DNA from 4 places in the Streptomyces sp. NBC_01017 genome. Region 4 is predicted to be linked to each of the others. Evidence: riboswitches for the same ligand, from Rfam matches in the RefSeq annotation. Region 4 holds a riboswitch; each other region holds the start of a gene.
What was found. A riboswitch is a leader RNA that binds a small molecule or an ion and turns the genes downstream of it on or off. The one in region 4 is predicted to bind cobalamin.
Positions count from the first base shown of each region.

Region 1: linked by a shared signal. The riboswitch ahead of metE (5-methyltetrahydropteroyltriglutamate--homocysteine S-methyltransferase) and the one ahead of OG331_RS34500 (prenyltransferase/squalene oxidase repeat-containing protein) in region 4 are both predicted to bind cobalamin.
Region 2: linked by a shared signal. The riboswitch ahead of OG331_RS12405 (energy-coupling factor ABC transporter permease) and the one ahead of OG331_RS34500 (prenyltransferase/squalene oxidase repeat-containing protein) in region 4 are both predicted to bind cobalamin.
Region 3: linked by a shared signal. The riboswitch ahead of OG331_RS37405 (cobalamin biosynthesis protein) and the one ahead of OG331_RS34500 (prenyltransferase/squalene oxidase repeat-containing protein) in region 4 are both predicted to bind cobalamin.

Region 1 is NZ_CP108683.1:1,520,802-1,528,492, reverse strand. Features, by position in the region: gene OG331_RS07380 (SDR family NAD(P)-dependent oxidoreductase) at 1-920, opposite strand, end outside; gene metE (5-methyltetrahydropteroyltriglutamate--homocysteine S-methyltransferase) at 1,186-3,504, opposite strand; cobalamin riboswitch at 3,683-3,877, opposite strand; gene OG331_RS07370 (3-hydroxybutyryl-CoA dehydrogenase) at 4,128-4,997, opposite strand; gene aceB (malate synthase A) at 4,994-6,592, opposite strand; gene aceA (isocitrate lyase) at 6,675-7,691, opposite strand, start outside.
Region 2 is NZ_CP108683.1:2,670,761-2,678,451, forward strand. Features, by position in the region: gene OG331_RS12400 (Pls/PosA family non-ribosomal peptide synthetase) at 1-2,293, opposite strand, end outside; cobalamin riboswitch at 2,482-2,668, shown strand; gene OG331_RS12405 (energy-coupling factor ABC transporter permease) at 2,698-3,399, shown strand; gene OG331_RS12410 (energy-coupling factor ABC transporter substrate-binding protein) at 3,411-3,791, shown strand; gene cbiQ (cobalt ECF transporter T component CbiQ) at 3,798-4,547, shown strand; gene OG331_RS12420 (ATP-binding cassette domain-containing protein) at 4,544-5,386, shown strand; gene OG331_RS12425 (APC family permease) at 5,490-6,992, shown strand; gene OG331_RS12430 (universal stress protein) at 6,995-7,411, shown strand; gene OG331_RS12435 (FAD-binding dehydrogenase) at 7,422-7,691, opposite strand, start outside.
Region 3 is NZ_CP108683.1:8,144,672-8,152,362, reverse strand. Features, by position in the region: gene OG331_RS37420 (lysozyme) at 58-807, shown strand; gene OG331_RS37415 (anion permease) at 971-2,203, shown strand; gene OG331_RS37410 (hypothetical protein) at 2,256-2,477, shown strand; cobalamin riboswitch at 2,602-2,736, shown strand; gene OG331_RS37405 (cobalamin biosynthesis protein) at 2,836-3,777, shown strand; gene OG331_RS37400 (cobyric acid synthase) at 3,774-5,324, shown strand; gene cobN (cobaltochelatase subunit CobN) at 5,321-7,691, shown strand, end outside.
Region 4 is NZ_CP108683.1:7,506,201-7,513,891, forward strand. Features, by position in the region: gene OG331_RS34480 (ECF transporter S component) at 162-1,001, opposite strand; gene OG331_RS34485 (ABC transporter ATP-binding protein) at 998-2,734, opposite strand; gene OG331_RS34490 (CbiQ family ECF transporter T component) at 2,731-3,903, opposite strand; gene OG331_RS34495 (SCO2322 family protein) at 3,903-4,589, opposite strand; gene OG331_RS34500 (prenyltransferase/squalene oxidase repeat-containing protein) at 4,586-5,821, opposite strand; cobalamin riboswitch at 5,939-6,069, opposite strand; gene OG331_RS34505 (phosphotransferase) at 6,129-6,773, shown strand; gene OG331_RS34510 (nuclear transport factor 2 family protein) at 6,763-7,215, opposite strand; gene OG331_RS34515 (MBL fold metallo-hydrolase) at 7,279-7,691, opposite strand, start outside.

The sequences.
Region 1 (7,691 bases), 6.0 Mb from region 4:
TGCGCCTCCACGTACGCCACCTCGTCGGGCGTGATCCCCGCCCGCTCGTACACCCGTCGCAGCAGTTCCTCCTGTGCCCGCGCACTGGGCAGAGCCAGTCCGGTGGTGCGTCCGTCGCAGTTGCTGCCGTACCCGGCGATGACCCCGTGGATCCGGGTCCCTTCCGATAGCGCGTCGGCCAGCGGCTTCAGGACCAGCACGCCCGCGCCCTCGGCCCTGACGAACCCGTCGGCGTCCGCCGAGAACACCGCGCAACGGCCCCGTTTCGACAGCATCGAAGCCTGACTGAACCCGACGAATGCACTCGGGTTCAGCAGCACGTTGACCCCGCCCGCCAGCGCCACACGGCTGCCGCCCGACGCGAGTTCCCGGCAGGCACGTTCCACGGCCACCAGCGACGACGAGCAGGCGGTGTCGATCGCCATGCTCGGTCCGCGCAGGTCGAAGAAGTGCGACAGCCTGTTCGCCGCGATCGAATGGGCATAGCCCGCCATGGAATAGGCGTTCATCTGACGGGACTTGAGCATCTGCAGCCCGCCGTAGGAGAAGTCCGAGATGCCGACGAACACGCAGGTGTCGGAGCCTGCCAATGTCCCGGGGTCGATGCCCGCGTCGTCCAGCGCCTCGACGGCCGTCTCCAGCAGCAGCCGGTGCTGCGGGTCCATGTGGGCTGCCTCCCGCGGCGAGATGCCGAAGTAGTCCGCGTCGAACCCCGCGATGTCCGCCAGGAACGCGCCTCGCGCGGTGTACGACTTCCCGCGCCGTGCCATCGCCGTGTCGACGAACCGCGCGGCCTCGAAGCGGTCCTCCGGAACCGCCCCGACCAGGTCACGCCCGGCCTCCAGCGCCTCCCACAGCCCGGCCAGATCCACGATCCCGCCGGGCAGCCGGCACCCCAGGCCCACGATCGCGAACGCCATCCCCACACCCCATCCCTGAACCCCGCGCAGTCGGACGGCAGGTCAAAGGGGGGCGCCGCCAGCGGCTCCGTCCTCGCGATCAGCCCCGAGTCACCGTCACCACCAGTAAAGTTGATGTCACATTGAGTAGTCATCACTCACACGGCTGAAAAAGGATCATGCGCATCGACCGGCGCCCCAACGCGTCACCACGGTGATGACCCCGTCGTGGATCTGCCGGGGAGCGGAACTCGGGCGTCCGCTCCCCGGCAGATCGCTCCCGGTCTCAGGACGCGGGGAGTTCCTCACGGACCGTGCGGGCCGCTGCGACCAGGTTCTCCAGCGAGGCGCGCGTCTCGGGCCAGCCGCGGGTCTTCAGGCCGCAGTCGGGGTTGACCCAGAGCCGTTCGGCGGGGATGGCCTTGAGCCCGGTGCGCAGCAGGGACGCCGCCTCCTCGGCGCTGGGGACGCGCGGGGAGTGGATGTCGTACACGCCGGGGCCGGCCTCGCGCGGGTAGCCGTGAGCGGCGAGTTCGCGGGCGACCTGCATGTGCGAGCGGGCGGCCTCCAGGCTGATGACGTCGGCGTCGAGGTCGTCGATGGCCTGGACGATGTCGCCGAACTCGGCGTAGCACATGTGGGTGTGGATCTGGGTGTCCGGACGCACGCCGCCCGTGCTGAGCCGGAACGCCTCCGTCGCCCAGGCCAGGTAGGCGGGGTGGTCGGCGGAGCGCAGGGGCAGGGTTTCGCGCAGCGCGGGTTCGTCGACCTGGATGACCGAAGTCCCGGCCGCCTCCAGGTCGTTGACTTCGTCGCGCAGGGCGAGGGCGACCTGCCGGGCGGTGTCGCCGAGCGGCTGGTCGTCGCGGACGAAGGACCAGGCGAGCATGGTGACCGGGCCGGTGAGCATGCCCTTGACCGGGCGGGAGGTGAGGGACTGGGCGTACCGCGTCCAGCGCACCGTCATCGGCTCGGGGCGGGAGATGTCGCCGGCCAGGATCGGCGGACGGACGTAACGGGTGCCGTAGGACTGGACCCAGCCGTGCTGCGTGGCGAGGTAGCCGGTGAGCTGCTCGGCGAAGTACTGGACCATGTCGTTGCGTTCGGCCTCGCCGTGCACGAGGACGTCGATCCCGGTCTTCTCCTGGAAGGAGATGACCTCCTGGATCTCGGCCTTGATGCGCTCCTCGTACCCCGTGGCGTCGATTCGCCCGGCGCGCAGGTCGGCGCGTGCGCTGCGCAGTTCGCCGGTCTGCGGGAAGGAGCCGATGGTGGTGGTCGGCAGCAGCGGCAGGCGGAGATGGGCGCGCTGCGCGGCGGCCCGTTCGCCGTACGGCTGTGAGCGGCGGGTGTCCGCGTCCGTGACCGCCGCCGCCCTGGACCGGACGGCCGGGTCGCGGGTGATCGGCGAGCCGGCGCGGGACGTCAGGTCGGCCCGGTTGGCGGCGAGTTCGGCGGCGATGGTGTCGGTGCCCTGGGCGAGGCCCTTGGCGAGGGTGACGATCTCTGCGGTCTTCTGCCTCGCGAAGGCCAGCCAGCGCAGGACCTGTGGCTCGATGTCCCGCTCCAGGCCCGTGTCCAGGGGCACATGGAGCAGGGAGCAGGAGGCGGCCGCGTCGACCCGGTCGGCCAGCCCGAGCAGGGTGCCCAGGGTGGACAGGGACTTCTCCAGGTCGTTGACCCAGATGTTGCGGCCGTTGACCACGCCGGCGACCAGGCGCTTGCCGGGCAGTCCGCCGACTGCGGCGAGCGCGTCGAGGTTGGTGGCGGCGGCCTCGGTGAAGTCCAGCGCCAGCCCGTCGACGGGGGCCTTCGCCAGCACCGGCAGGGCGTCGCCGAGCCGGTCGAAGTACGAGGCGACCAGCAGCTTCGGGCGGTCGGTGAGGGCACCCAGATCGCGGTAGGCGCGCTCGGCGGCGTTCAGCTCGGCCGGGGTGCGGTCCTGCACGAGGGCGGGCTCGTCCACCTGCACCCATTCGGCGCCGGCCGCGCGCAGGTCGGCGAGGACCTCGGCGTACACCGGCAGCAGGCGGTCCAGGAGGGTGAGCGGCTCGAAGTCCGCGGCGACCCCGGGCGCGGGCTTGGCGAGCAGCAGGTAGGTGACTGGGCCGACCAGAACGGGGCGGGCGGTCAGACCCAGCGCCAGGGCCTCCTTCAGCTCGGCGACCTGCTTGGCCGAGTCGGCCGTGAAGACGGTGTCCGGGCCCAACTCCGGCACCAGGTAGTGGTAGTTCGTGTCGAACCACTTCGTCATCTCCAGCGGCGCCACGTCCTGCGTGCCGCGGGCCATGGCGAAGTAGCCGTCGACGGTGTCGGCCTCGACGGCGTCCCGGTGACGCTCGGGGATCGCGCCGACCATGACGGTGGTGTCCAGGACGTGGTCGTAGTACGAGAAGTCGCCCGTCGGGACCTCGTGGATGCCGGCATCGGCCAGCTGACGCCAGTTGGCGGCGCGCAGTTCGGCGGCCGTGGTGCGCAGGGCGTCGGGCGTGACGCGGCCCTTCCAGTAGCCCTCGATCGCCTTCTTCAGTTCCCGGTTCGGGCCCTGGCGGGGGTAGCCGTACACGGTGGCCCGTGCTGCCGCGGCTGCGGACTTCGTGGTCACGGAGATCTCCTTCGCGAGATGAATCCCTGGGATCCCGGGGACGGGACGAGAGCGCGAAGGGGCGACGAACCGGACGGGCAGAGCGTGCGCGGCTGGGCACGGTCGTCCGCCTGGTATGTACGCCGACCCGCCCTCGAGGTCACCGGGATGTCCGCGCACGAGTTGTCCGCGCGCGGGCAGTTGGCAGGTCTTCGGACTCGCGGGCACGTCCTCCTGACCGGAGGACACCTACTGGCCGTCGCTTCCCAGGCCCTTTCGTCGGGCCCAGTGCGGATGACGGCGGTCGCTCCCACTCACCGCTGCGGGGCAGTCCCGGATTCCCACCGGGTTCCCTCTTGCGACGCATCCCACCTGGCGGGCGGGGCGAACCAGCTGCACCGGCCAGCCTACGGGGTGGCACCTCGGAGGGAGGACGGCGTCCGTCATTCGGATCGTGAAATGGGACACCCGAGTGCCGGGAGTGCCCGGCAGTTCCCCGAGTTCCCCGAGCGTCCCTGGGGTCGCAACGCCACAGGGCGGGAAGCGCGCCGCATCCGCGCCTCCCGCCCTTCCCCCGTGTGCGCCGCGGGAACCCTCACTCCCGGCGGCGACGCGGGCCCCTCAGCCCGCGTCGTACCAGGCCCTCAGTCCTGGTCGTGGATGTGGAACCCGCGGCCGGTCTTCCGGCCGAGCAGTCCCGCCTCCACCATCCGCTGGAGCAGCGGGGGAGGCGCGTAGAGGGGTTCCCTGAACTCGTCGTAGAGCGACTCGGCGATCGAGGCGACGGTGTCGAGGCCGATCAGGTCCGCGAGCTTCAGCGGGCCCATGGGGTGGGCGCAGCCGAGCTCCATGCCCGTGTCGATGTCGGCGGCGGTGGCGAAGCCGGACTCCGCCATCCGGACCGCGGACAGCAGATACGGGATGAGCAGGGCGTTGACGACGAAGCCTGCCCGGTCCTGGGAGCGGATGACGGTCTTGCCGAGCGCGCGGGTCGCGAAGTCCTCGACGGCGGCGATGGTCGTCCCCGACGTGTGCAGCGAGGTCACGACCTCCACCAGGGGCAGCACCGGCACCGGGTTGAAGAAGTGCAGGCCCACCACCCGGTCCGCCCGGCCGGTCGCCATGCCGAGCCGCATGACGGGGAGTGAAGAGGTGTTGGTCGCCAGCACCGCCTCCGGGTCCTCGACGATCTTGTCGAGCGTCGCGAAGACCTCGGTCTTGGCGGCCGGGTTCTCGATGACCGCCTCGACGACGAGCTGCCGGTCGGCGAGATCGTCCAGGCTGCCGCTGAAGACCATGCGGGCGAGGGCGTCCCGCGCCGCGGCCTCCTCCAGCTTGCCGCGGCGCACCGCGCGGTCGAGCGATGCCGCCACCCGGTCCCGTGCCGCGCGGGCCGCGACCGCGTCCACTTCGCAGACCACGGTGTCGAGCCCGGCCCGTGCGCACACCTCGGCGATCCCGGCCCCCATCAGCCCGCCGCCGACCACCCCGACGCGCCGGATGCCCCCGCTCACGCGCCGGCCTCCGTCCGCTTCACGAGGTGCCGGGTGTACGCGTCCGGGGTGAAGAACTGCGGCAACTCGCCTGCCAGCGCCGTCCGTTCGAACAGGGCACGGATCTCGTCGACGGGCGCCCACGGGTATTCGGCGCCGAGCGCGACGACCTCGTCGTCGAGCAGCCGCAGCACCGTCTCCCGGTCGATGACCCGGTGCCGGAGCCACTGCCAGATCTGCACGCGGGCGATCTCGGCGGTGGCCGCGTCCTCCATCAGGCCGTACAGGGCGACGGCGCCCTGCCCGCGCAGCCAGGCGGCGAAGTAGCGCAGCGCGACGGCGATATTGCTGCGGACGCCCTCCGCGGTCGGCGGCCCGCTGATCCTTCGCACCGACAGCAGGTCGGCCGCGGTCACCTCGACGTCGTCGCGGGTACGGTCGAGTTGGTGGGGCCGATCGCCGAGGACACCGTCGAAGACCTCGCGGCAGACGGGGACCAGCCCGGGGTGGGCCACCCAGGAGCCGTCGAAGCCGTCCTCGGCCTCGCGCTCCTTGTCGAGCCGCACCTTGGCGAGCGCGGCCTCGTTCGTGTCCGGGTCCTTGCCGGGCACGTGGGCGGCCATGCCGCCGATGGCGTGCGCGCCGCGACGGTGGCAGGTGCGCACGAGGAGTTCGGTGTACGCCCGCATGAAGGGGGCGCTCATCGTCACCTTCGCCCGGTCGGGAAGGAGGAAGTCGGTGCGGTGACCGAAGGTCTTGATCAGGCTGAACAGGTAGTCCCAGCGGCCCGCGTTGAGTCCCGCGCTGTGCTCACGCAGTTCGTAGAGGATCTCCTCCATCTCGAACGCGGCGGTGATCGTCTCTATGAGGACCGTGGCGCGGATCGTGCCGCGGGGGATACCGAGCAGTTCCTGGGCGAGGACGAAGACGTCGTTCCACAGACGCGCCTCGTACCGGTTCTCCAGCTTCGGCAGGTAGAAGTACGGACCGTACCCGGCGTCGATCTGGCGCTGGGCGCAGTGGAAGAAGTACAGACCGAAGTCGACCAGGGCGGCGGGCACGGGCCGCCCGTCCAACTCCAGGTGCTCCTCGTCGAGATGCCAGCCACGCGGGCGGACCATGACGGTGGCGAGCCGGCCGCTCTCGCCGAGCCGGTATTCCTTGCCCTCCGCCGTGGTGAAGTCGATACGGCGCTCGACGGCGTCGAGCAGGTTGAGCTGGCCGCCGATGACGTTGTCCCAGAGGGGAGCGGTGGCGTCCTCGAAGTCCGCCATCCAGACCTCGGCGCCGGAGTTGAGCGCGTTGATCGCCATCCGGCGGTCCGGCGGGCCGGTGATCTCGACGCGGCGGTCGGTCAGGCCGGGTGCGGGCGGTGCGACGCGCCAGGCCGGGTCGGCGCGGACGGCGGAGGTGACCAGGGGGAAGCCGAGCGGTGAGCCCGACGCCAGCCGCAGCGCCAGCCTGCGGCGCTCCTTCATGAGTTCCCGGCGGCGTTCGCCGAACTCCGCGGCGAGCCGGCCCACGAAGTCGAGGGCGGCAGGCGTGAGGACCTCGTCGTGACGGTGGCCCGGACCGGCGAGGACGCGGACATCGTGGGTCAGTGCGGTGGTGGACATCGGGTCTCCTGAGGGGTGGGAGCGGAGGGGCGGGACGGGGACGGACGCCCGCCCCTCCGCTCGGCAAGTGCGGCCCGGCGGCCTAGTGGAACTGCTCTTCCTCCGTGGACCCGGCCAGCGCGGTCGTGGACGACGCGGGATTGACCGCCGTCGACACCAGGTCGAAGTACCCCGTACCGACCTCGCGCTGGTGCTTGACGGCCGTGAAGCCGTGGGCCTGCGCGGCGAACTCCTTCTCCTGCAGGTCGACGTAGGCCGTCATGCCGTGCTCGGCGTAGCCGCGGGCGAGGTCGAACATGCCGTGGTTCAGGGAGTGGAAACCGGCCAGCGTGATGAACTGGAACCTGTAGCCCATCGCACCCAGTTCACGCTGGAACTTGGCGATCTGGTCGTCGTCCAGCGCGGCCTTCCAGTTGAACGACGGCGAGCAGTTGTACGCCAGCATCTGGTCCGGGTACCGGGCGTGGATGGCCTCGGCGAACTCGCGGGCCTGCTCCAGATCCGGGGTGCCCGTCTCCACCCAGATCAGATCGGCGTAGGGGGCGTAGGCAAGACCGCGGGCGATGACCGGCGCCATGCCGCCCCGCACCCGGTAGAAGCCTTCCGCCGTCCGCTCGCCGGTGACGAACTCGGCGTCGCGCTCGTCGACATCACTGGTGAGGAGGTTGGCGGCGAGAGCGTCGGTGCGGGCGACGATGACGGTCGGCACGTCGGCGATGTCGGCCGCCAGACGGGCCGCGTTGAGGGTGCGGATGTGCTGCGAGGTCGGGACGAGGACCTTGCCGCCGAGGTGGCCGCACTTCTTCTCGGAGGCGAGCTGGTCCTCGTAGTGGATGCCGGCCGCACCCGCCGCGATCATCGCCTTGGTCAGCTCGAATGCGTTGAGCGGACCACCGAAACCGGCCTCGGCGTCGGCCACGATCGGCGCCAGCCAGTCCGTGGTGTCGCCCGCGCCCTCCGCGGTGGCGATCTGGTCGGCGCGCAGCAGCGCGTTGTTGATCCGACGCACCACCTGCGGAACGGAGTTGGCCGGGTAGAGGCTCTGGTCGGGGTAGGTGTGCCCGGCCTGGTTGGCGTCGGCGGCGACCTGCCAGCCGGA
Region 2 (7,691 bases), 4.8 Mb from region 4:
CGTCCTCCTGCGAATGGCACTGGACCACGCTTCCCAGGTTGAGCGTGCAGCCGTCCCCGATGGCAGCCATGGCCCGTTCCGTCAGATGGCAGCCGTCGTCGAAGACCATGCGGCCGAGCCTCACCCCCAGCAACCGCCAGGCGACGTTCTTGAACGGGGTGCCGTTGAGCATCCGTAGGTACGTCTCCGACGGCACCTTCCAGTAGCGCTCGTGCTGCCAGAAGTCCGGCGTGTAGATCGAGCAGAACAGGGGTTTCAGGGGACGGACCGCTGTGACGACGCGTTCGACCAGCACGAAGTACGCGATGGTGAACAGCACGACCAGGACGTCGGCCAGCATGATCCCGGACACGCCGAGCGGCCCGTACAACTCCGCGGCCGCTGTGACGAGAAGGATGAGAACGAAGGTAAAGATCCAACGCGACAGCAGGTACCAGGCCATGGTGGCGACGTTGTGCCTGTTCTTGGCGGCAAGGCCGTGCCGCAGCTCCTCATGGCCCTTGAGCCGGTCGAAGGTGCTGTCCCGCAGGACCGAACGCGGAATCTCGAAGCTCGGCGAGCCCAGCAGGCCGACGCCTTCGCGGACCTCCCCGTCGACCGGCACCATCACCTTCGTCGCGAGGAGGCAGTTGTCGCCGGTCCTGCCCCGCGTGGGATACGCGATCCGGTTCCCGAGGAAGTTGCGCGGCCCGATCGACACCCGGGACACCCGGAACGCGGTACTGGAGAAGTCGGCGTTCATGATCGACAGGCCGTCGGCGACCATCGTGCCGCGCCCGACGAAGCTCAGGTACGGCGTCTCGTGCTTCATCTCCGTGCCGAAGTTCGACCCGGTCTGCTCGACGCGGGAGAGGTCGTATCCGAGGCCCCGCAGGTAGTGGACGATGGCGGAGCTGTCACCGAACAGACGCTTCAGGAACCGCCAGTTGGTCAGGAGCGTGATCGTCCGGTGCGCCTCGAAGTGGAAGCCGTACAGACGGTAGGTCCTGCCCGGCGTGATGGTCAGGCTGAGCAGGCGCGGAAGGGCGGTCAGGACGAGGAGACCGGCGGGTACGGCGCCGAAGACGAGCACGAAGGACATCGCCAGGGCCTCGATGTAGAACGACCCGTCGGCGAAGACCGCGGGTCCCGGATCCAGAGCCGTGCTGAGCTGCGGGACCTCCACGAGCAGCGCGGCCACACCGCCGACCGCCAGGGGTACGTACACGACCAGCGCGACCAGCAGTTGCAGAACGCTGTGGGTCGCTCTGCGCACCGCGCCGCAGCGGGCCTGGCCCACCACCTGGTAGTCCACGTCGGTCCGCTGCGCCGGGGACCCGTGCCAGTGCTCGCCGTCGGGCACCGCCTGCCCGCGGTGCAGTGAGGAGGCGTGCCCGAGCTGGGCCCCGTCGCCGAGCGATGTGTCGATGTCGAGGACGGTGGCCTCGCTGACCAGCACGTTCCTGCCGATGGTGACGGGGCCCGTCTGGATCTGTCCGGCGTGCGCCCGGTAGCAGGGGAAGAACGAGTCCTTGCGGACGACTGTGCCGTCACCGATGGTGAACAGGTCGGTGCACACGGGCACGTTCCGGGAGAGGACCACGGCGCCCCGCCCGACCTTCGCGCCCAGTGCCCTGAGGTAGAGCAGGTAGAGCGGGGAGCCGCTGAACAGCACCATGGGATCCGCCCGCACCAGCGTCTTGACGATCCAGAAGCGGACGTACGCCACGCTCCAGACGGGTATGCGCTGAGGCTTCCACCGGCCTACGAGGGTCCACTTCACGAGGACGGGGAGGACGCACAGAGCCAGGAAGGCCGCACCTCCGAACAGGACCGAGCGCAGGTACACATCGAGTGCGCCCGATCCGGCGGAGATCCACCCGTAGCCCAGGGCGGTGCCGAAGGCGAGGAGGTAGAGGTACGCCATGAAGGCCAGGAACTGCAGGGCCCCGCACAGGACGTACTGCCGCTTGCCCGCCGCGGTCGGGGCCGGGGCCGGGGCCTCCGGTGCCGTGACCGCGGCCGCCGGTTCGGACCGGGGCATGGGCTCGGCATCCGCGAGCGCCGTCGCCAGGCTCCTGATCGTCGGGTGCCGATAGACGTCCCTCATCGACACCGACGGCAGATCCGCGCGCTTCCTGACTCGTGCGCAGAAGTGCGCCATCACAAGCGAGTCGGCGCCCAGGTCGTCGAAGAAGTGACCGTCGACCGGCACCTGCTCGCTCCGCACGACTTCGGCCAGCACCGCGGCGAGGGTTCTCTCGATGCCGGCCGGTTCACCGCATCCGTCCAGCAGGGCCGTGGATTCCTCCATGCACTTGATTCGGCACCGAAACGCGGACAGATCACCGCATTCACAAACTTCTGGTAAGTGATCCGCATTCGGTTACCCAGGGTTTACACACGGTTGCGGAGTCGTCGGGCCGCGCGCCCGGGCCATGGAGCGGGCGAACGCCCCTTTCACGCCCCCGAGGCGCGCTTGTCAGCCACGCTGTACGGGCACTACTGTCACCACGCCTTGGTGAACGGGAAATCCGGTGTGATGCCGGTGCGGCCCTCGCCACTGTGAATCGGGAAGTCCGGCTCTGGCCCTCACGGGCAGCCACTGGGTCCTTCGGGACCCGGGAAGGCGGAGCACGGGCGGTGGTACCCGTCAGCCAGGAGACCGGCCAAGGCGCGTCAACCATCCACGAGGTGCTGGAGAGGGTCTGCTGAGCCATGCACATAGCCGAGGGTTTCCTCCCGCCGGCGCACGCGGTCGCCTGGGGCGTCGCGTCCGCGCCGTTCGTAGTCCACGGAGTCCGTTCGCTCACCCGTGAGGTCAGGGAGCACCCCGAGAGCACGCTGCTCCTCGGCGCCTCCGGAGCCTTCACGTTCGTCCTGTCCGCGCTGAAGCTGCCCTCGGTGACCGGCAGCTGCTCGCATCCGACCGGCACCGGGCTGGGCGCCATCCTTTTCCGGCCACCGATCATGGCGGTACTGGGCACCATCACCCTGCTCTTCCAGGCGCTGCTGCTCGCGCACGGTGGCCTGACCACGCTCGGCGCCAACGTCTTCTCGATGGCGATCGTCGGCCCCTGGGCCGGATACGCGATCTACAAACTGCTGCGCCGCTACGACGTGCCGCTGATGGTGGCGGTGTTCTTCGGGGCGTTCGTCGCCGACCTGTCCACCTACTGCGTCACCAGCGTCCAGCTGGCGCTCGCGTTCCCCGACCCGAGCAGCGGATTCCTGGGCGCGCTCGGCAAGTTCGGCTCCATCTTCGCCGTCACCCAGATCCCCCTCGCGGTGAGCGAGGGACTGCTCACGGTGCTCGTGATGCGGCTGCTGGTGCAGTCCAGCAAGGGCGAGCTGACCCGGCTCGGCGTGCTCCTCGCCAAGAAGCAGTCCCGGACCGAGACCGAGGCGGTGGCCCGATGAGCAAGAGCCCGATGAGCAGGAACACGAAGATCAACGTCCTGCTGCTGATCGTCGTGGCCGCGCTCGCGGTCCTGCCGCTGGCCCTGGGTCTCGGCGACCACAAGGAGGAGCCGTTCACGGGCGCCGACGGTGAGGCGGAATCGGCGATCACCGAGATCGAGCCGGACTACGAGCCGTGGTTCTCGCCGCTGTACGAGCCGCCGTCCGGTGAGATCGAATCGGCGCTGTTCTCCCTCCAGGCGGCGCTCGGTGCCGGTGTCCTCGCCTACTACTTCGGCGTGCACCGGGGCCGGCGGCAGGGCGAGCAGCGGGCGCTGGAGCGGGCGCGGGACGCCGAGAGCGCGGCCGGTGGCGCCGCGACCGCCGAGGAGTCCACGGCCGAAAGGGCCTGATCCCTCGTGCTGCCGATCGACGCGGCGGCGCACAGCAGTCGCTGGCGCCGCCGTCACCCCGTGGACAAGGCCGTGCTCGGGCTCGGTCTCACCCTGCTCGCGATCTCACTGCCGCCCTGGCCGGGCGCGGCCCTGGTGCTCCTGACGTCCCTCGTGGTGCTGCTGGGCCCGGCGGGCGTGCCGGGCCGGCGGCTGTGGCGTGCCTACCGCGTGCCGCTGGGCTTCTGCGTGACCGGCGCGGTCACCCTGCTCGTCCAGGTGGGCGGGCCGGAAGGCTTCGTGTCCCTCGCGGACGACGGCCCGCTGCGGGCCGGGGAACTGCTGCTGCGCACCTCGGCGGCCTCGCTCGGGGTGCTGCTGTTCGCCTTCACCACCCCCATGTCCGACCTGCTGCCCCGTCTCGTGAAGGCGGGAGTGCCCGCGCCCGTCGTGGACGTCGCCCTGGTGACGTACCGCATGAGCTTCCTGCTCCTGGACTCCGTGCGCCGCATCCGGGACGCCCAGGCCGCCCGGCTGGGGCACACGAGCCGGGCCGCGGAGTGGCGTTCCCTGGCCGGGCTCGGCGCGACCGCCTTCGTACGGGCCTTCGACCGGGCCATCCGTCTCCAGGCCGGGCTCGCCGGGCGCGGCTACGACGGCACCCTGCGTGTCCTGGTGCCCGAGGCCCGCGTCTCCGTCCGCTTCACGGCCGCGAGTTGCGCCCTCCTCGCAGCGCTGGCCGCCCTCACCCTCGTACTGGAGAAGGCCCTGCCATGAGCGAGCCCACCGCACTGGTCGCCCTGCGGGGCACGTCCTACGCCTACGAGGACGGCCCCGTCGTGCTCAGCGGCCTCGACTTCGACGTGCGCGAGGGGCGCGCGCTGGCGCTGCTCGGTCGCAACGGCAGCGGCAAGACCACGCTGATGCGGCTGCTCAGCGGCGGACTCAGGCCGCACGACGGCCGGTTGACGGTGCAGGGCACGCCGGTCACGTACGACCGCAAGGGGCTGACCCGGCTGCGGACGACCGTCCAGCTGGTGGTGCAGGACCCGGACGACCAGCTCTTCGCCGCGTCCGTCGCCCAGGACGTGTCCTTCGGCCCGCTGAACCTCGGCCTGTCCGACCCCGAGGTGCGGGTGCGGGTCGACGAGGCGCTCGCCGCACTGGACATCAGTGCGCTGGCCGACCGGCCCACGCATCTGCTGTCGTACGGGCAGCGCAAGCGCACGGCCATCGCCGGCGCGGTGGCGATGCGGCCCCGGGTGCTGATCCTGGACGAGCCGACCGCCGGGCTCGACCCGGACGGGCAGGAACGCCTGCTCGCCACGCTCGACGGACTGCGTTCGAGCGGGACCACGGTGGTCATGGCCACCCATGACGTCGATCTGGCCCTGCGCTGGGCCGACGACGCGGCGCTCCTCACCCCGTCCGGCGCACGCATCGGGCCGGCACCGGAGATGCTGGCCCGCACCGACCTCCTCCAGCAGGCCGGCCTGCGGCTCCCGTGGGGTGTCGCGGCGGCCCAACTCCTGCGGGCACAGGGGTTGTTGGGCGACGCGTCGGCGGGCCCCCGCACCCCGGACGACCTGGCGGCGCTCGTCCCGGCACCGGAGTAGCGGCCGTCCCGGCACGACATATATGCCCGCCAAGGGCATCAATGTCTTGAATGTTTCGCAGCTCCCTGTTGTATGGATTCACGTCCAACGGGAGTGAGGGAACATGGCCGAAGACATCGCGGACGCGGGCCCGCCGCAGTCCGCGAGCTTGAAGCCCGATGCGATCGGGTTCGTCGACGCGCTCGTCATCGGGCTCAACGCCACCTCGCCCGCGTACTCGCTGGCCGCGGCCATCGGCCCGGTCGTGGCGCTGGTGGGTGTCTACGCCCCCGGCGTCATGCTCGCGTCGTTCGTCCCGATGCTGCTGATCGCCTCGGCGTTCTACTACCTCAACAAGGTCGACCAGGACTGCGGGACGACCTTCTCGTGGGTCACCCGGGCGATGGGCCCGTGGGCCGGCTGGCTCGGCGGCTGGGCCATCACGATGACCGGCGTCCTGGTGATCGGCTCGCTGGCGGACGTGGCGGTGACGTTCGCCCTGCTGGCCTTCGGTCTCGACAGCTGGGCCGAGAACGAGTTCGTGCGCCAGTTGCTCACGGTGCTGCTCATCATCGTGATGACGGCCGTGTGCGTCATCGGCACCGAGGTGTCGGCGCGGGTACAGAACGTCCTCATCCTCGCGCAGGTCGCCTGCCTCATCGCGTTCGCCGTGGTGGCGCTCTACAAGGTCTACGCCGACACCGGCACCCTCGACGCCGTCGACCCGGCGTTCAGCTGGCTGGACCCCTTCGGGGCGGGCGGCGCCGGGCTGACGGCCGGCCTGCTGCTGGGCGTGTTCATCTACTGGGGCTGGGAGTCGGCGGTCAATCTCACCGAAGAGGTCGAGAACTCCGCCACCGCTCCGGGCAAGGCGGCCGTCTGGTCGACGGTCATCCTGCTGGTGACGTATGTGGCAGTCGCCTACGCGGTCGTCGCCTACGCCGGGCCGGCGTTCCTGTCCGAGAACGCCGCGGAGGAGGAGTTCATCTTCGCCATCCTCGCCGACGAGGCGATGGGCGGCTGGGACTGGGTGGTGCTGCTGGCGGTCTCCACCTCCGGGCTGGCCTCCACGCAGACGACGATCATCCCCGCCTCGCGCACGGCGCTGTCCATGGCCCGCCGGCACGCGCTGCCGTCCCACTACGGACACATCAGCCCGCGTTTCCGCACCCCCGACGTGAGCACGTGGTGGGTGGCCGGCATCGCCATCGCCTGGTATCTGGTCGTCCGTCAGATCAGCGAGAACGCCCTGTTCGACTCGCTCACCGCGCTGTCCCTGCTGATCGCGTTCTACTACGCGCTCACGGGCATCGCCTGCGCCGTCTACTACCGCCGCCATCTCACCGAGAGCCTGCACAACTTCCTGCTCATCGGCCTCGGCCCGCTGATCGGTGCCGGACTGCTGGTCTGGCTGCTCGTCGAGTCGATCGGCGACATGGCCGACCCCGAGAACTCCTACAGCGGTGTCTCATGGTTCGGGGTCGGCCCGCCGCTGGTCATCGGCATCGGCATCACTCTCGCGGGGGTGATCCTCATGGTCGTGTGGCGCCTGATGGCCCCCACCTTCTGGGAGGAACGCCCCGAGGTGGCCGACCCCGATCTCGTGCACGGCGACAAGGAGCAGTGAAGATGTCGATCGTCCTCGGATACGACGAGTCCCCGGGCGCGGTCCGCGCACTGCACGTCGCCATCGAGGTGTCGGCGGCGTTCGGCGAGCCGCTCGTGATGGTCTACGGTGCGGCGGCGCCCGGCGCCCTCGGCGAGGAGTACACCGCGCACCGCGATGCCGTCCAGGAGGTCGGCCGCACCGCACTCGGTCACGCCGTCGCGGTGGCCGACGAGGCCGGTGTGCGGACCACCGTCGAGGTCATCGACCAGAAGCCGGCGGAGGCGCTGATCGAGGCCGCGACGCGCCATGCGGCGAGGTTCATCGTGGTCGGCAGCTGGGGTGAGAGCCCGTTGCGCGGGGCCCTGCTGGGCTCCACACCGCACAAACTGCTGCATCTGTCCCGTACGCCCGTCCTGTGTGTGCCCACCGAGCCGTGACCCGCTGGGTTCAGGTCGCGGTGGCCTGTGCCGCGGCCTTGCCTGCCACGCGGCCCGAGAACAGGCAGCCGCCGAGGAAGGTGCCCTCCAGGGAGCGGTAGCCGTGGACGCCGCCTCCGCCGAAGCCGGCGACCTCGCCGGCCGCGTACAGACCGGAGATCGGGGTGCCGGAGGCGTCCAGGACACGGCCCGAGAGGTCGGTCTGGAGGCCGCCGAGGGTCTTGCGGGTGAGGATGTTGAGGCGCACGGCGATGAGGGGGCCGGCACTCGTGTCCAGGAT
Region 3 (7,691 bases), 640 kb from region 4:
GATCTTCCCGTAGCCTCTGGCTGATTTGTTGTGCACGCCGCCATTCCGGGGGGAAATATGGCCCGTGATCGCAAACCGTCCCGTCACCGCTCCCGCCTCCTCGCGATATCCGTCGCAGCGCTCACGCTCGGCGGAACCGCACTCGCCGAGACACCGGCCGCGGCGGCCGGCAAACCCAAGGGCCATGACGTCTCTTCCCACCAGAAGAACGTCAACTGGCAGAGCTCGAAGAGCAAGGGCGCCAAGTTCGTCTACGTCAAGGCGACCGAGTCCCACACCTACCGCAACCCCTACTTCGGCCAGCAGTACGACGGCTCCCGCAATGCGGGCCTGATCCGCGGCGCGTACCACTTCGCACTGCCGGACAAGTCGTCCGGCAGGACGCAGGCCGCGTACTTCGTGCGCAACGGCGGCCGCTGGCGGTCCGACGGCTGGACCCTGCCGCCCGCCCTCGACATCGAGTACAACCCGTACAGCAAGCACAAGTGCTACGGGCTGAGCAAGGCGAAGATGGTCAGCTGGATCCAGTCCTTCAGCAACGAGGTGAAGCGGCTGACCGGGCGCCGTCCTGTGATCTACACCACCACGCACTGGTGGAACAACTGCACCGGCGGCAGCCGCGCCTTCGCCTCGAACCACGCGCTGTGGATAGCCCGCTACAACTCCTCCAGCGCGGGGGCACTGCCGGCCGGATGGCAGTTCTGGACCATCTGGCAGTACGACAACGGCAGCGGCAGCCTGCCGGGTGACCAGAATCTCTTCAACGGGTCCATGAGCCAACTGAGGAAGCTTGCCCGAGGCTACTGACCGTGCGGCGCCTGGGCCGTGCGATGACCGTGGGAGCGGGCCTCCTCGATCGGACGATTAACCCCCTCCACCGGACACCGTGCGGCTCACCCCAGTTCACCTTCCGTTCATTCAGGTTACCTACGTTCATCCAGCCAATGACCTCGAACGATTGCCTGGGTAAATGGAAAACTTCTCGCTGATCCTCGCGATTGTGGTCGTAACCGCACTCGCGTTCGATTTCACGAACGGTTTCCACGACACCGCCAACGCGATGGCCACCACCATCTCGACCGGTGCGCTCAAGCCCAAGGTCGCGGTGGCCATGTCCGCCGCGCTGAACCTTGTAGGCGCTTTCCTCTCCGTGGAGGTCGCCAACACGATCTCCAAGGGTCTCGTCGACGAGACCGGCATCCGTCCCGAGGTCATCTTCGCCGCGTTGGTCGGCGCGATCCTCTGGAATCTGCTGACCTGGCTGGTGGGCCTGCCTTCCAGCTCCTCGCACGCCCTGATGGGCGGTCTGATCGGCGCCACCATCGCCTCGGCCGGCGTCGGCGCGGTCCACGGCGACGCGCTCGTCACCAAGGTGCTGATCCCGGCGATCGCCGCCCCGCTGGTCGCGGGCATCGCAGCGCTGCTGGCCACACGCCTGACCTACTCGCTCGGCAAGAAGGCCGACGGCGAGTCCGCCAAGAAGGGCTACCGCGCCGGCCAGATCGCCTCGGCCGGCCTGGTCTCCCTGGCCCACGGCACCAACGACGCGCAGAAGACGATGGGCATCATCACCCTCGCCCTGGTCGCCGGCGGCACCCTCGCGCCCGACTCCGACCCGCCCATGTGGGTCATCCTCTCCGCGGGCCTGGCCATCGCGCTCGGCACCTACCTCGGCGGCTGGCGCATCATCCGCACCATGGGCAAGGGCCTGACCGACCTTCAGCCGCAGCAGGGCTTCGCCGCCCAGACCAGCGCGGCCACCGTCATCCTGGCCTCCTCGCACCTCGGCTTCTCCCTGTCCACCACGCACTCCGTCTCCGGCGCGGTGATGGGCGCGGGCCTCGGCCGCAAGGGCGGCGTGGTCCGCTGGTCGACGGCGACCCGCATGTTCGTCGCCTGGGGCCTCACCCTCCCGGCGGCCGCGCTGGTCGGCGCGATCGCGGAGTACGTGACGGGCTTCGGCGCCTGGGGCACGGCCGTCGTCGCGGTCTTCCTCGTCGCCTCCAGCGCCGCGATCTGGAAGATCTCCCGCCGCGAGGTCATCGACCACACCAACGTCAACGAGTCCGACGAGCCGGCCGGCGTGGTGACCACGGCCATGGCCGCCGTGACCCCGCCGCCCGCGGGCACGGCGACCGAGGAACTCACGGCCACCATCCCGGCCCAGTCCTCGGAGCCCAAGCCTTCGAAGGCCTCGGTCTGACGCACCCAGTCACTCCAGTCACTCCCCCTCACTCACTCGAGAAAGCAGAAGCATGAAGATCGACTGGGCGGCACTCGGCTCCGTCTTCGGCGTCAGCCTCGTGGTCACCGTGGCCCTGGTGGGCCTGTTCACCCTCGGCATCGCGGGCCTGTCCCGGCGCGAACGAGCCGTGGCGCAGGGCGACTCGGCCTCTCTCGCGGTCACGGGCGCGTACGCGTGCTTCGCGGCCTGCGCGGCGGCAGTGGCGTACGGCATCTATCTGATCGTGGCCTGACGCACGGCGCGCATCACCTGAAACACCCGAGGTGCGGGACGGATCACCGTCCCGCACCTCACTGCTGTGTGGGCCTTCGCACACTCTCCCTTCGCAGGTCAACGGCAAGTTGACGGCCGTTCCAACCCCGTGGTGGACTGCCGGAGCCATGTGCGGCGGCAGGAGAGGAAGCCGGTGTGAATCCGGCGCGGTCCCGCCACTGTCACCGGGGTAGATAGCCCCGGGAGCCAGGAACTCTCCCCGCCGATCTCGTCGAACCAGGGCGCGGACACCCTGAGTGAGGACATAACGCGATGCACGCCTGCCGATCGACATGCAGAACCGGACCCTCGTCTGACTCGACGATCGGCTGACCCCGATGCGTGCCGATCGCGTCTTCGCGTACGGCGCCGCCGCCGGCCTTCTCGGTGATCTGCTGCTCGGCGATCCTCGCCGGGGGCATCCGGTCGCCGTGTTCGGACGGACCGCCGCCGCCGTGGAACGGGTGTTGTGGCGTGACCACCGCGCATGGGGTGCGGTGCACACCGCCGTGTGCGCCGGTGGCGCCCTGGCGCTCGGTGCCGCCGCAGCCCGTGCCGTACGTACCTCGCCCGCCGCCTCCGTCGCGCTGACCGGCGCTGCCACCTGGGCGGTCGTCGGGGGGACTTCGCTCGCCCGGGAGGCCCGGGTCATCGGGCAGGCGCTCGAAGCGGGGGACATCGAGGGCGCACGTGCCCGGCTGCCGCATCTGTGCGGGCGGGACCCGCAGGCGCTGGACGCGGACGGGATCGCACGGGCGGTCGTGGAGTCCGTCGCCGAGAACACCTCCGACGCGGTCGTGGGCGCGCTGGTGTGGGGCGCCGTGGCCGGCATTCCCGGGCTGGTCGGGTTCCGGGCCGTGAACACGCTCGACGCCATGGTCGGGCACAAGTCGCCCAAGTACCGCCGCTACGGCTGGGCTTCCGCGAGGCTCGACGACGTGGCGGGGTGGCCGGGATCGCGGCTGACCGCCGTACTCGCCGCCGTCGCCGGGGCCGACCCCCGTGGAGCGGTACGGGCCTGGCGTACCGACGCGGCGGCGCATCCGAGTCCCAACGCCGGTCCCGTGGAGGCCTCGTTCGCGGGGGCGCTCGGGGTGCGGCTGGGCGGGACGCTGTCCTACGGCGGACGCGTCGAGCATCGGCCCGTGCTGAACGGGGACGGGCGGGCCGTCGGCACGCAGGACATCGAACGGGCCGTACGGCTGTCGAAGCGCGTGGGCTGGCTGGCGCTCGGCGTCTGTGCCGCCGCGCGCCGCATCGTGAAGGGGCGTACCTCATGACGGGCGGTGGTCTCCTCGTCGCCGGCACCACGTCCGACGCCGGCAAGAGCGTCGTCACCGCCGGGATCTGCCGGTGGCTGGTGCGGCAGGGAGTGAAGGTCGCGCCGTTCAAGGCGCAGAACATGTCCCTCAACTCGTTCGTCACGCGCGAGGGCGCCGAGATCGGGCGGGCGCAGGCCATGCAGGCACAGGCCTGCCGGGTCGAGCCGACCGCGCTGATGAATCCCGTGCTGCTCAAGCCCGGTGGCGAGCAGAGCAGTCAGGTCGTGCTGCTGGGCAAGCCGGTGGGTGAGCTGAGCGCACGCGGTTTCTTCGGGGGGTCCGGGGGGTCGTCCCCCGGGACGAGGCTGCACGGCGGGCGGCAGCAGCAGCTGCTCGGGACCGTGCTCGACTGTCTCGCCGAGTTGCGGGGCACGTATGACGCGGTGATCTGTGAGGGGGCCGGCTCTCCGGCGGAGATCAATCTGCGGCGGACCGACATCGTCAACATGGGGATCGCCCGCAATGCCGGGCTGCCCGTGCTGGTGGTGGGTGACATCGACCGCGGTGGCGTGTTCGCCTCCTTCTTCGGGACGGTCGCCCTTCTCTCGCCCGAGGACCAGGCGCTCGTCGCCGGGTTCCTGGTGAACAAGTTCCGCGGGGACGTCAGCCTCCTGGAGCCGGGCATCGACATGCTGCACGGCCTCACCGGACGCCACACCTACGGCGTCCTCCCCTTCCAGCACGGCCTCGGCATCGACGAGGAGGACGGGCTGCGGGTGTCCCTGCGCGGGACAGTGCGGGAGTCGAACGTCGCCCCGCCCCTCGGCGAGGACGTGCTGCGGGTCGCCGTCTGTGCCGTCCCGCTCATGTCCAACTTCACGGACGTCGACGCCCTCGCCGCCGAACCCGGTGTCGTGGTGCGGTTCGTGGACCGGCCCGAGGAGCTGGCGGACGCCGATCTCGTCATCGTGCCGGGGACCCGGGGGACGGTCCGGGCGCTGGAGTGGCTGCGGGAGCGGGGGCTCGCGGAGGCCCTGAAGCGCAGGGTCGCCGAAGGACGGCCCGTCCTCGGCATCTGCGGCGGCTTCCAGGTTCTCGGCGAGCACATCGAGGACGAGGTCGAGAGCCGACAGGGTCATGTCGAGGGGCTCGGTGTCCTGCCCGTGCGGGTGCGGTTCGCCCGCGAGAAGACCCTCACCCGGCCGGCGGGAGAAGCCCTCGGCGCGCACGTCGCGGGGTACGAGATCCACCACGGGGTCGCCGAGATCCATGGCGGGGAAGCCTTCCTCGACGGCTGCCGGGTCGGCCAGACCTGGGGCACGCACTGGCACGGCTCGCTGGAGTCGGACGGTTTCCGGCGGGCCTTCCTGCGCGAGGTGGCCGCCGCCGCGGGCCGCCGCTTCGTGCCGGCCCCCGACACGTCGTTCGCCGCGCTGCGCGAGGAGCAGCTCGACCGGCTCGGCGACCTGATCGAACAGCACGCTGACACGGACGCGCTCTGGCGGCTCATCGAGTCGGGCGCGCCGCAAGGACTGCCTTTCATTCCACCGGGAGCGCCCGCATGAGCACTGTGTTGTTGTTGTCGACCGCCGACACGGACCTGCTGGCGGCCAGGGCCGCCTCCGGTGCCACGTACCGGATCGGCAATCCGACCCGCGTGGATGTCGCCGAGGAGCTGCCCGCGCTCATCGAGGGCTCGGACATCGCCGTCGTACGCCTGCTGGGCGGCAAGCGGGCCTGGGAGGACGGGCTCGCCGCGCTGAAGGCCGCGGGCATCCCGACCGTGCTGCTCGGCGGCGAGGCCGTCCCGGACGCGGAGTTGATGGCCGAGTCGTCCGTCCCGGCCGGTGTGGTGGCCGAGGCGCTGAGGTATCTCGTCGAGGGCGGGCCGGCCAACCTCACCGAACTCGCGCGGTTCCTCTCCGACACCGTGCTGCTGACGGGCGAGGGGTTCGTCGAGCCGCAGAAGATGCCGGAGTACGGCGTCCATGGCGAGCGGCCCTTCGTCGAGGGCCGTCCGACCGTCGGCGTGCTCTTCTACCGGGCGCATGAACTGAGCGGCAACACCGGCTTCGTGGACACCCTGTGCGACGCCGTCGAGGCTCGGGGGGCCAACGCCCTTCCCGTGTACTGCGGTTCGCTGCGCGGCGCGGACCCGGAGCTGTACGAGATCCTCGGCAGGGCCGACGCCCTGGTCGCCACCGTCCTCGCGGCCGGCGGCACGCACGCCTCGCAGGCGTCGGCGGGCGGCGACGAGGAGGCGTGGGACATCGGCAGGCTCGCCGAGCTGAACGTGCCGGTGCTGCAAGGCCTTTGCCTCACCTCCTCGCGGGCCGCGTGGGACGAGTCCGACGCCGCCCTCTCCCCCATGGACGCGGCGATGCAGGTCGCGATCCCCGAGTTCGACGGACGGCTCGTCACCGTGCCGTTCTCCTTCAAGGAGCAGGGCCCGGACGACGTGCCCGTGTACGTCGCCGACCCGGAGCGGGCGGGGCGGGTCGCCGGGATCGCCGTACGGCACGCCCAGTTGAAGCACAAGGCGAACGGCGAGAAGAAGCTCGCGCTCGTCTTCACCGCCTACCCGACCAAGCACTCGCGTGTCGGCAACGCGGTGGGCCTGGACACGCCCGCCTCGGCGGTGCGGGTGCTGGACGCGCTCAGGGACGCCGGGTACGGCCTCACCGAGTACCCGGACAACGGCGACGAACTGATCCACCGGCTCATCGCGGCGGGCGGGCACGACGTCGAGTGGCTCACCGAGGACCAGCTGGCGGCCGCGCCCGCTCGCGTGCCGCTCGCCGACTATCAGGCGTGGTTCGACAAGCTCGACCCCGAACTCAGGGACGGCATGCTTCAGGCGTGGGGCGAGCCGCCGGGGTCGCTGTACGTCGACGGGGACGACATCGTCCTCGCGTCGCTCCAGTTCGGGAACGTCGTCGTGATGATCCAGCCGCCGCGCGGCTTCGGCGAGAACCCGATCGCGATCTACCACGACCCGGACATGCCGCCGTCGCACCACTACATGGCGGCGTACCGGTGGCTGGACAACAGCTTCGGCGCCGACGCGATCGTGCACATGGGCAAGCACGGCACGATGGAGTGGCTGCCGGGCAAGGGGCTGGGACTCAGCGGCGGGTGCGCGCCGGACGCGGTCCTCGGGGACCTGCCGCTGATCTACCCGTTCATCGTCAACGACCCGGGCGAGGGCACCCAGGCCAAGCGGCGTGGACACGCCACCGTCGTCGACCACCTGGTGCCGCCGATGGCACGGGCCGACACCTACGGCGACCTGGCCAAGCTGGAGCAGCTGCTCGACGAGTACGCGCTCGTCTCCGACCTGGACCCGACGAAGGCCCCGGCGGTGCGCGCGCAGATCTGGACGCTGGTCAAGGCGGCCGAGCTGCATCACGACCTGCATGTCGACGACCAGCCGGACGACGACGACTTCGACGAGTTCGTCATGCACATCGACGGCTATCTGTGCGAGATCAAGGACGTGCAGATCCGCGACGGACTGCACATCCTCGGCGGCGGGCCGGAGGCGGAGCCGCGCGTGAACCTCGTGCTCGCCGTGCTGCGCGCCTCGCAGGTGTGGGGCGGACAGGCCAATGCCCTGCCGGGCCTGAGGGCCTCGCTGGCCGCTCACTTCGGGCTCGACGAGAAGGTGCTGCTGGGCGAGCCGGGCGCACCGTTGAAGGTGCCGGTGGAGCTGTCGGATCTGGTCGACGGCCCCGCGCGCACGGCCGCCGACGCGATCGACCTGCTGGAGCAGCTGTGCCGGCGGATCGCGGAGGGCATGGAGGAGCGCGGCTGGGCGGTTGCGGAGAGCCGTGCGCTGATCCGTGACGTCCTCGGCACCGAACTGCCGGACGCCGTCGCCGTGTTGGAGTTCGCCTGCAACGAGGTCGTGCCGCGTCTCGCCCGGACGACGG
Region 4 (7,691 bases):
TGCGGGGGGAGCGCAATCCGTGTGACGTGGCTCTCAATGTGCAGGTCAGGGCCGATATCGCCATGTACATGGCATCCGATTTGTCCGACTAGGGTGGATCGTAGGTGATGTGAGTCATGTGGGGTGGTTCACCGTGTGGATCACAGACCGCGCGTGACCCCTCACCCTGTGGGTGCGTCGAATGTGACCGGGCTCTCGAAAGCCGCCCGGCGCGTGGCACGGCGAAGCGCCCGCAGGATCACCGGGCCGAGAGTGACGGTGAGGACCACGGTGACGAGCGCCCGGCCGAGGTCCCAGCCGAGGGAGGTCGCCAGGCAGTACGCCACGAAGCGGGCCAGGTTCGCGGGGACGGCCGCGTCGGGGTCGAAGGCGACGTTCGAGGCCAGGGCGCTCATGAAGGGCCAACCGGCGAGGTTCATGATCGTGCCGTAGACGAAGGCCGCGAGGAAGCCGTAGACGGCCAGCATCAGCAGCTCCGCCCGCCCGCGCAGGCGGTCCTGGCCCGGCAGCAGGCCCGCACCCATCGTGAACCAGCCCATCGCCAGCATCTGGAACGGCATCCAGGGCCCCACCCCGCCCGTCAGCAGCGCCGACGCGAACATCGTCACCCCGCCGAGCACGAACCCGAAGCCCGGCCCGAGGACCCGCCCGCTGAGCACCATCAGGAAGAACATCGGCTCCAGACCGGCGGTACCCGCCCCGATCGGCCGCAGTGCCGCCCCCGTCGCCGCCAGTACACCGAGCATCGCGACCGCCTTCGGCCCGAGCCCCGACTCGGAGATCGTGGCGGCGACGACCGCGACGAGGAGGACCAGGAGAGCGGAGAAGAGCCAGGGGGCGTCCTGGGCGTGGGCGCTGAGCTGGGAGGTGGGTGGGGTCAGGAACGGCCAGCCGAACGCCGCGACCCCGACCGCGCTGACGAGGGCCAGGGCGGCGATGGAGCGGGGGCCCAGGCGGACGGCTCGGGCCTGGGGCGTGGGGTGAGCGGAGTGGCCTGTCATGCCAGGGCCTCCCGTACCTCGGCGACCGTGAGCCACTTCTGCGGGGCCAGGATCTTGGCCACCTGCGGGGCGAAGGAAGGGGAGGCGACCACCACGTCCGCCGCCGGGCCGTCCGCGATGACCTCTCCGTCGGCGAGCAGGATCACCCGGTGGGCCAGTTCGGCGGCCAGCTCCACGTCGTGGGTGGCCAGGACGATGGCGTGCCCCTCGGCGGCGAGCCCACGCAGCATGCCGAGCAGACGGGCCTTCGCCGCGTAGTCCAGACCACGGGTCGGCTCGTCGAGCAGGAGAAGCGGCGGCTTGGCGGTCAGTACGACGGCCAGGGCGAGGGTGAGGCGCTGGCCCTCGGAGAGGTCGCGGGGGTGGATGTCGTCCGGGATGTCCGGGAGGAGCTCGGAGACGAGGGTGCGGCAGGTGCCGGGGGCTGCACCGGCGTCGGCGTCGGCTGACGTGCACTCGGCTGCGACCGTGTCGGCATAGAGCAGGTCGCGGGGTTCCTGGGGGACGAGGCCCACCTTGCGTACGAGGTCGCGGGGCGGGGTGCGGTGCGGGACGGCTCCGCCTACGTGCACCTTGCCGGCGGACGGTTCCACGAGGCCGACCAGGGTGTTGAGCAGGGTGGATTTTCCGGCGCCGTTGCGGCCCATGAGGGCGATGGTTTCGCCGGGGGTGACGGTGAGGTCTACGTGGCGTAGGGCTTGGATGCGGTCGCGGGTCACGGCGAGGGCTTGTACTTCGGCCGTGTGGGGGGAGGGTGGGGTGGTGGGGGTGTGTTTGCGGCGGAACCAGCGGGCGCCCACGGGGGCGGGGGGTGCGGATTCGTCGCGACTGCCGGTCCGTTGTGGCTGGTCGCGCCCACGCGGCGGTAGCCGCAAATCGAGTACAGCCCCGCGCCCCTGGGCGGCGATGTCGTCCCGTGTCTCGAGCCGTTGCCGTAGGTCCGCTGCCTGCCTTCGAGCGTCTCGGACCGTCAGCGGTAGCGGTGACCAGTCCGCCAGGCGGCCCAGGGCCACGACCGGGGGGTACACCGGTGATACGGCCATGACCTCCGCCGGGGTGCCCAGGACGGGTGCCGATCCGGGGGCGGGGAGCAGGACGACCTGGTCGGCGTACTGAATGACGCGTTCCAGGCGGTGTTCGGCCATCAGGATCGTGGTGCCGAGGTCGTGGACCAGGCGTTGGAGGACCGCGAGGACCTCTTCCGCGGCGGCCGGGTCGAGGGCCGACGTCGGCTCGTCGAGGATGAGGACCTTGGGGTGCGGGGTGAGGACCGAGCCGATCGCGACGCGTTGCTGCTGGCCGCCGGAGAGGGTGGCGATGGGGCGGGACCGGAGGTCGGTGAGGCCGAGGAGGTCCAGGGTTTCCTCCACGCGGCGGCGCATCACGTCGGGGGCCAGGCCCAGCGACTCCATGCCGTAGGCGAGTTCGTCCTCGACCGTGTCCGTGACGAAGTGGGAGAGGGGGTCCTGCCCCACCGTGCCCACCACGTCGGCGAGTTCGCGCGGCTTGTGGGTGCGGGTGTCGCGGCCGGCCACCGTGACACGGCCGCGCAGGGTGCCGCCGGTGAAGTGCGGGACCAGGCCGCTGACGGCGCCGAGGACGGTGGACTTGCCCACGCCCGACGGCCCGACCAGGAGGACGAGCTCGCCCTCCGGCACCTCGAAGTCGACACCCTGGACGGAGGGTTCGACGGCACCGTCGTAGGTCACCGATACATCCTCGAAGCGGATCACGACGGCTCCTTGGGGATCACGAAGGCGGGCAGCAGGCCCAGCAGCACGGCCGCCGCCGGCCACAGGGGCAGGGTCGGGGCGACCAGGGGGACCACACCGGGGTGCAGCGCCCCGGGGTCCCGGGAGGCGGCGAGGGTGAGCAGTACGGCCACCGCGACGCCGGAACCGGTGACCAGCCAGGCGCGGACGTCCCAGCGGTCGGGGCGGTAGCGGGTCCGAGGGGTACGACGGCCCCCGAGCCACAGGCCGGCCAGCGCGGCGGCCAGGCCGGCGAGGAGGACGGGCAGGCCGTAGGCGGCGCCCTGGGCGGTGAGGAGGCCGTACGTTCCCGCGCAGACGCCCAGCAGGCCGCCCAGGGTGAGGACGGTGGTGGTGCGGCGGACGGCGGCGGGGACCTGTGCGGTACGGCCGTATCCGCGGGCGTCCATCGCGGCGGCGAGGGCGACCGAATGCTCCAACGCGCCCTCCAGGACCGGGAGTCCGACGTGCAGGAGGCCGCGGAGGCCGCGGTCGGGTCGGCCGCGCAGACGCCGGGCGGCGCGCAGGCGCTGCACGTCGGCGATCAGGTTGGGGGCGAAGGTGAGGGCGACGACCACCGCCACGCCCATCTCGTACAGGGCACCCGGGAGGGACTTCAGCAGACGAGTGGGGTTGGCGAGGGCGTTCGCCGCACCCACGCAGATCAGCAGCGTGGCCAGCTTCAGGCCGTCGTACAGGGCGAACACGACGGCCTCGGCGGTGACCCTGCCGCCCAGGCGGATGCCCTGGGCCCAGCCGGGGAGGGGGACTTCGGGGAGGGTGACGACCACGTGCGTGCCGGGGATGGGGGAGCCGAGGGCCACGGCGAAGAAGAGGCGGATGAGGAGGACGGCGAGGGCGAGCTTGACGAAGGCCGAATAGGAGCGGGCCCAGGGGGTGTTCGGGCGGCACGTCGCCACCACGTAGGCGGACGTGGCGATGAGGAGGGTGAGGAGGAGGGGGTTGGTGGTGCGGGTGGCCGCGGTGCCCAGGGAGAGGGCCCAGAGCCACCAGGCGCCGGGGTGGAGCTGTGCGCGGGGACGCAGCTGGGGGGTGGGGCCGCCTGCCGGCGCCGGTGCGGTGCCGGCGCTCTTCGGGACGGGCGCCGCCCCGGCACGAATGCCCGCGGGCCGGCTGGGGCGGCTTGCCATCAGCCTCGCCGCCGCCGTGCCTGCCAGACCGCTGCCGCGCCCAGCACCGCCACCACGGCGATCCCCGCCACCAGGCCCAGGGACGGACCGTCGTCCGAGGCGTCCTTCTTCTCAGCGGAGGACGAATCCGCGGAGGACGACGCCTCGGAGGGCGACTTCGGGGACGCCGTCGTCGACTTGTCGCCGCCGGCCACCTGCTCCCCGCACCCCTGCTCCGGGTAGCCGCCGATCGCGCACAACAGCGCGTCCGTGCCGTACCGGAGGGGCTTCGCCACCGTGGCCAGGGCCTCTGCGGTGGTCGCGTCCGGGGCGACGCGGGCGCACACGGTGCGGCGGGCCGGGGGCGTCTCGCCCGACGGGGCGTCGGCCGTCGTACCGAAGTCGATGACCAGAGCCACCCGCTTCTTGCCGTCCTGCGCGGGCGTCCGCGCGCAGATCACCGCGAACACGGCCGCGCCCCTCGGCCGGGCGGCGTCCTTCGAGTCCTCGCTCACCGCGAAGCGGAAGCCCTGGACGTCGCCGTCGGAGGGGCGGGCGGTGGAGGGGCCCTGGGTGGCGTACGTCCACTTGTCGCCGTCGCGGTCCCAGAAGGACCAGTAGCGGTAGCCGGTCGCCTTGGCGGCCTGGGCCGCGCCGGTCACGAGGACCAGCGCGGCCAGGAGGAGGGTGAGGGTGCGGCGGATCACGATCGCTTGGCCTTGTTGCGGCCGCTCAGCAGGAAGCCGACGCCGATGCCGGCGACCAGGCACACGCCGACGAACCACCACACGCCGAAGCCGTTGTCGTCGTCCTCCTGCTTGTCCGAGGCCGTCGCCGACGTCGTCACCGACCCGTTGGGCGCCGACTGCGGAGCCGGGCCCGTCGCGTTGAGCTGCTTGACCAGGTCCGTGCCGCCGAAGTCACGCGGGTCGGCGCCGGTCGCGTGGGCGGCGAAGATCAGCTGGGCGTAGGCGGCCGGGCCGCTCTGCACGGCCCACTTCGAGGAGTTCTGCTCCAGCCAGGCCAGCGGCTTCCGGGCGGCGCTCGCCCCGCTCTGCGCGGCGACGGCGACGACCGCGTCGGCCGTGTTGCCGTAGTCGGGCTGGTCCTCGGCGCCGGGGAGGGCGGACTTCAGGTGGCCTTCCTTGGCGAGGGCCTGCGTGAGGTAGGAGGCGCCGTTGGCCGCGGCCCGCTCGGGGGTCGCGGAGCCGGTGTCCGTACAGGACGGGTCCGACTGCTTGCCGGGGCTCACCACGAGGCCCTTGCCGAGCGTGCCGACGACGCCCGCCGCGGTCGCGTCCGCGTTGGCGGCCAGGCCGCCCTTCTTGTCCGGCTGGAACGCGAAGGCACCCGCGTCGGCGCCCTTGCAGGGCAGGGCGAGTTCGAGCAGGCCGTCGTACGGGGACTTGCCGCCCTTGACGACCTCCGCGGGCTTCTCGCCGGCGGCGGCCAGCGCGCCGACCACGACCGACGTCGAGTTCGCGTCGGTGGCCCCGCCCGGGGTGTAGCCCCAGCCGCCGTCCTTGTTCTGGACCGACTTCAGCCAGGACACCGCCTTGTCGGCGACGGCGTCGTGCCCGCCGAGCGCGGCCAGTGCCTGGACGGCGGCGGCCGTGTTGTTGGTGTCGATCATGGTCTTGGCGCCGCAGTCCGCGCTGGTGTCCGCGCGGTAGGGCGCGAAGGCCCCGTTCGCACACTGCTGCCCGACCAGCCAGTCCACCGCCCCCTTCGCCGGCTTCACGTCCACCGTGTCCTGCGCGAGCAGCGCGAGGGACTGGCGCCAGATGCCGTCGTACGTGGGGTCGGAGTCGCCGTACAGCTCGGCGGGGAACGCCTGCGACGGCGACGTGGAGGGGGTCGGGTCGGCGGCTACGGCGGGCGCGGCCGCGCCGATCACGACGGTGGCGGCCAGGACCGCTGCGCTGCGGCGGACGTACATGATCGGCGGGTGCCCTTCCCTAAGGGGAACCGGGCAGCACAGGGAAAACCCCCGGCGGCTCGGCTCCGTATACCTCGACGGTGCCGCGCTCCGGCAGGCTGCCGGTGCACGTGAGCCGGTCACTGTCCCGTACGCGGCGATCCGGCTCACCGGCCTTCGACGACCGGTTCACGGTTGCGGGTCAGCGCCGGATTTGCACCGGCTTTCCCCCGTACGGGTGTGATGACGACGCGGCCACTCTACCGGCCCGTAGGGAAGCGGCTGAGGGGAGGCTGTGAGCGGGGGTAGCTTCGGCCGCATGGGGATCATGGGGAGGACGGGACGGCTGCTCGGTTCGGGGCGCGCGTCCGACGTGTACGAGATCGACGAGGCGTGGGTGCTGCGCCGCGACCGGGAGGGCTACGCCGACGGCCTCGCCGAGGGCGCCCTGATGGAACGTCTGCGCGCCCACGGCTACCCGGTGCCCCGGGTGCGGCTCGCCGACTCCTCGCGCTCCGAGCTGGTCATGCAGCGCCTGTACGGGCCGACGATGCTGGAGGCCTTCGTCGCGGGACGGATCGACCCGCGCGAGTCCGGGGCGATGCTGGCCCGCCTCCTGCGACAGTTGCACACCGTCCCCGGCCGTGTGGTCCACCTGGACCTCCACCCGGAGAACGTGATGCTCACGCCCGACGGCCCCTACGTCATCGACTGGGCCAACGCGGAGGAGGGCGACCCGGGCCTCGACTGGGGCATGTCCGCGGTGATCCTCGCGCAGGTGGCCTTGGTGGACGAGCAGTTCGCCGAGCCCGTCCGCGCCACGCTCGCCGCCCTCCTCGCCGACCCCTGCGACCTCACCGGTGACGGCCTGACGGAGGCCCTGCGCCGACGGGCCGCCCACCCGACGATGACCGTGCGGGAGGTCGAAGTGCTCGGTGAGGCCGAGGAGTTGGTTCGGTCGTTCATGCCTTAGGCGGTCGCGGCGTCGGGCCGCCGAAGGCCAGGTGGAGGACTCGGCCGGACAGCAGCCAGGTGCCGGCCGGGGACCGGCGGAACGTGTCCTCGTAGTGGCCCACTTGAACCGGAGGCCCCGGCGGGACCAGGCCGCCTCCGTGGCCGTCGACGCGGTACGTCGTGAAGTACGAGGTCGCCGTCGCGGTGCCGGGGGACGTCACCGTCACGAGGACGTTGGACATCAGGCGCCGCGAGAGCCGGTCGGCGGGACGGGAGCCGAAGTACGCGGCCAGCGCGTCCCGCCCCTCGACGAGCCGCTCACCCGCCGGCCACTCCCATGTGCCGTCCTCGGTGAACAACTCGGCGACGGAGGCCGGTTCGCCGAGGTCGAGGCGGTGGACGAAGTCGATGACGAGGCGCTCGCAGGCTCGCTCGGCGAGCAGCAGCTCCAAGGGATCCATGGCGTTCACGGCGTTCATGGCGTGCACGGTGTTCGTGGCGTTCATGGCGTTCATGGTGATGCTTCACACCGCCACGTACGTCACCGGCTCACTCCCCGCCACCGCCTCCGCCCGCCCCAGCTTCACCAGTCGCCGCACATGGGCCTCCGCCTCCGCGATCGCGATGTTCCGTGATCCGTACGGGATTTGCTCCCACGGCCGGTTCCACTCCATGCGTTCGGCGAGCTGCCAGGGGGTGAGGGGAGCGGCGAGGAGGGTGAGGAGGTCGGTGAGGCGGGTTTCGTGGTGGGTCAGCAACTCGCTCACGCGGGCCGGGGCGTCGGTGAACGTGTGCTGGTGGGCCGGGAGGATCTCGGCGGGGGTGAGACGGCCCACGCGTTCGAGCGAGGCGAGGTAGTCGCCGAGGGGGTCGGTGACGGTCGTGTCGTCGGGGTCCTCGTACAGGCCGATGTGCGGGGTGATCCGGGGCAGCAGGT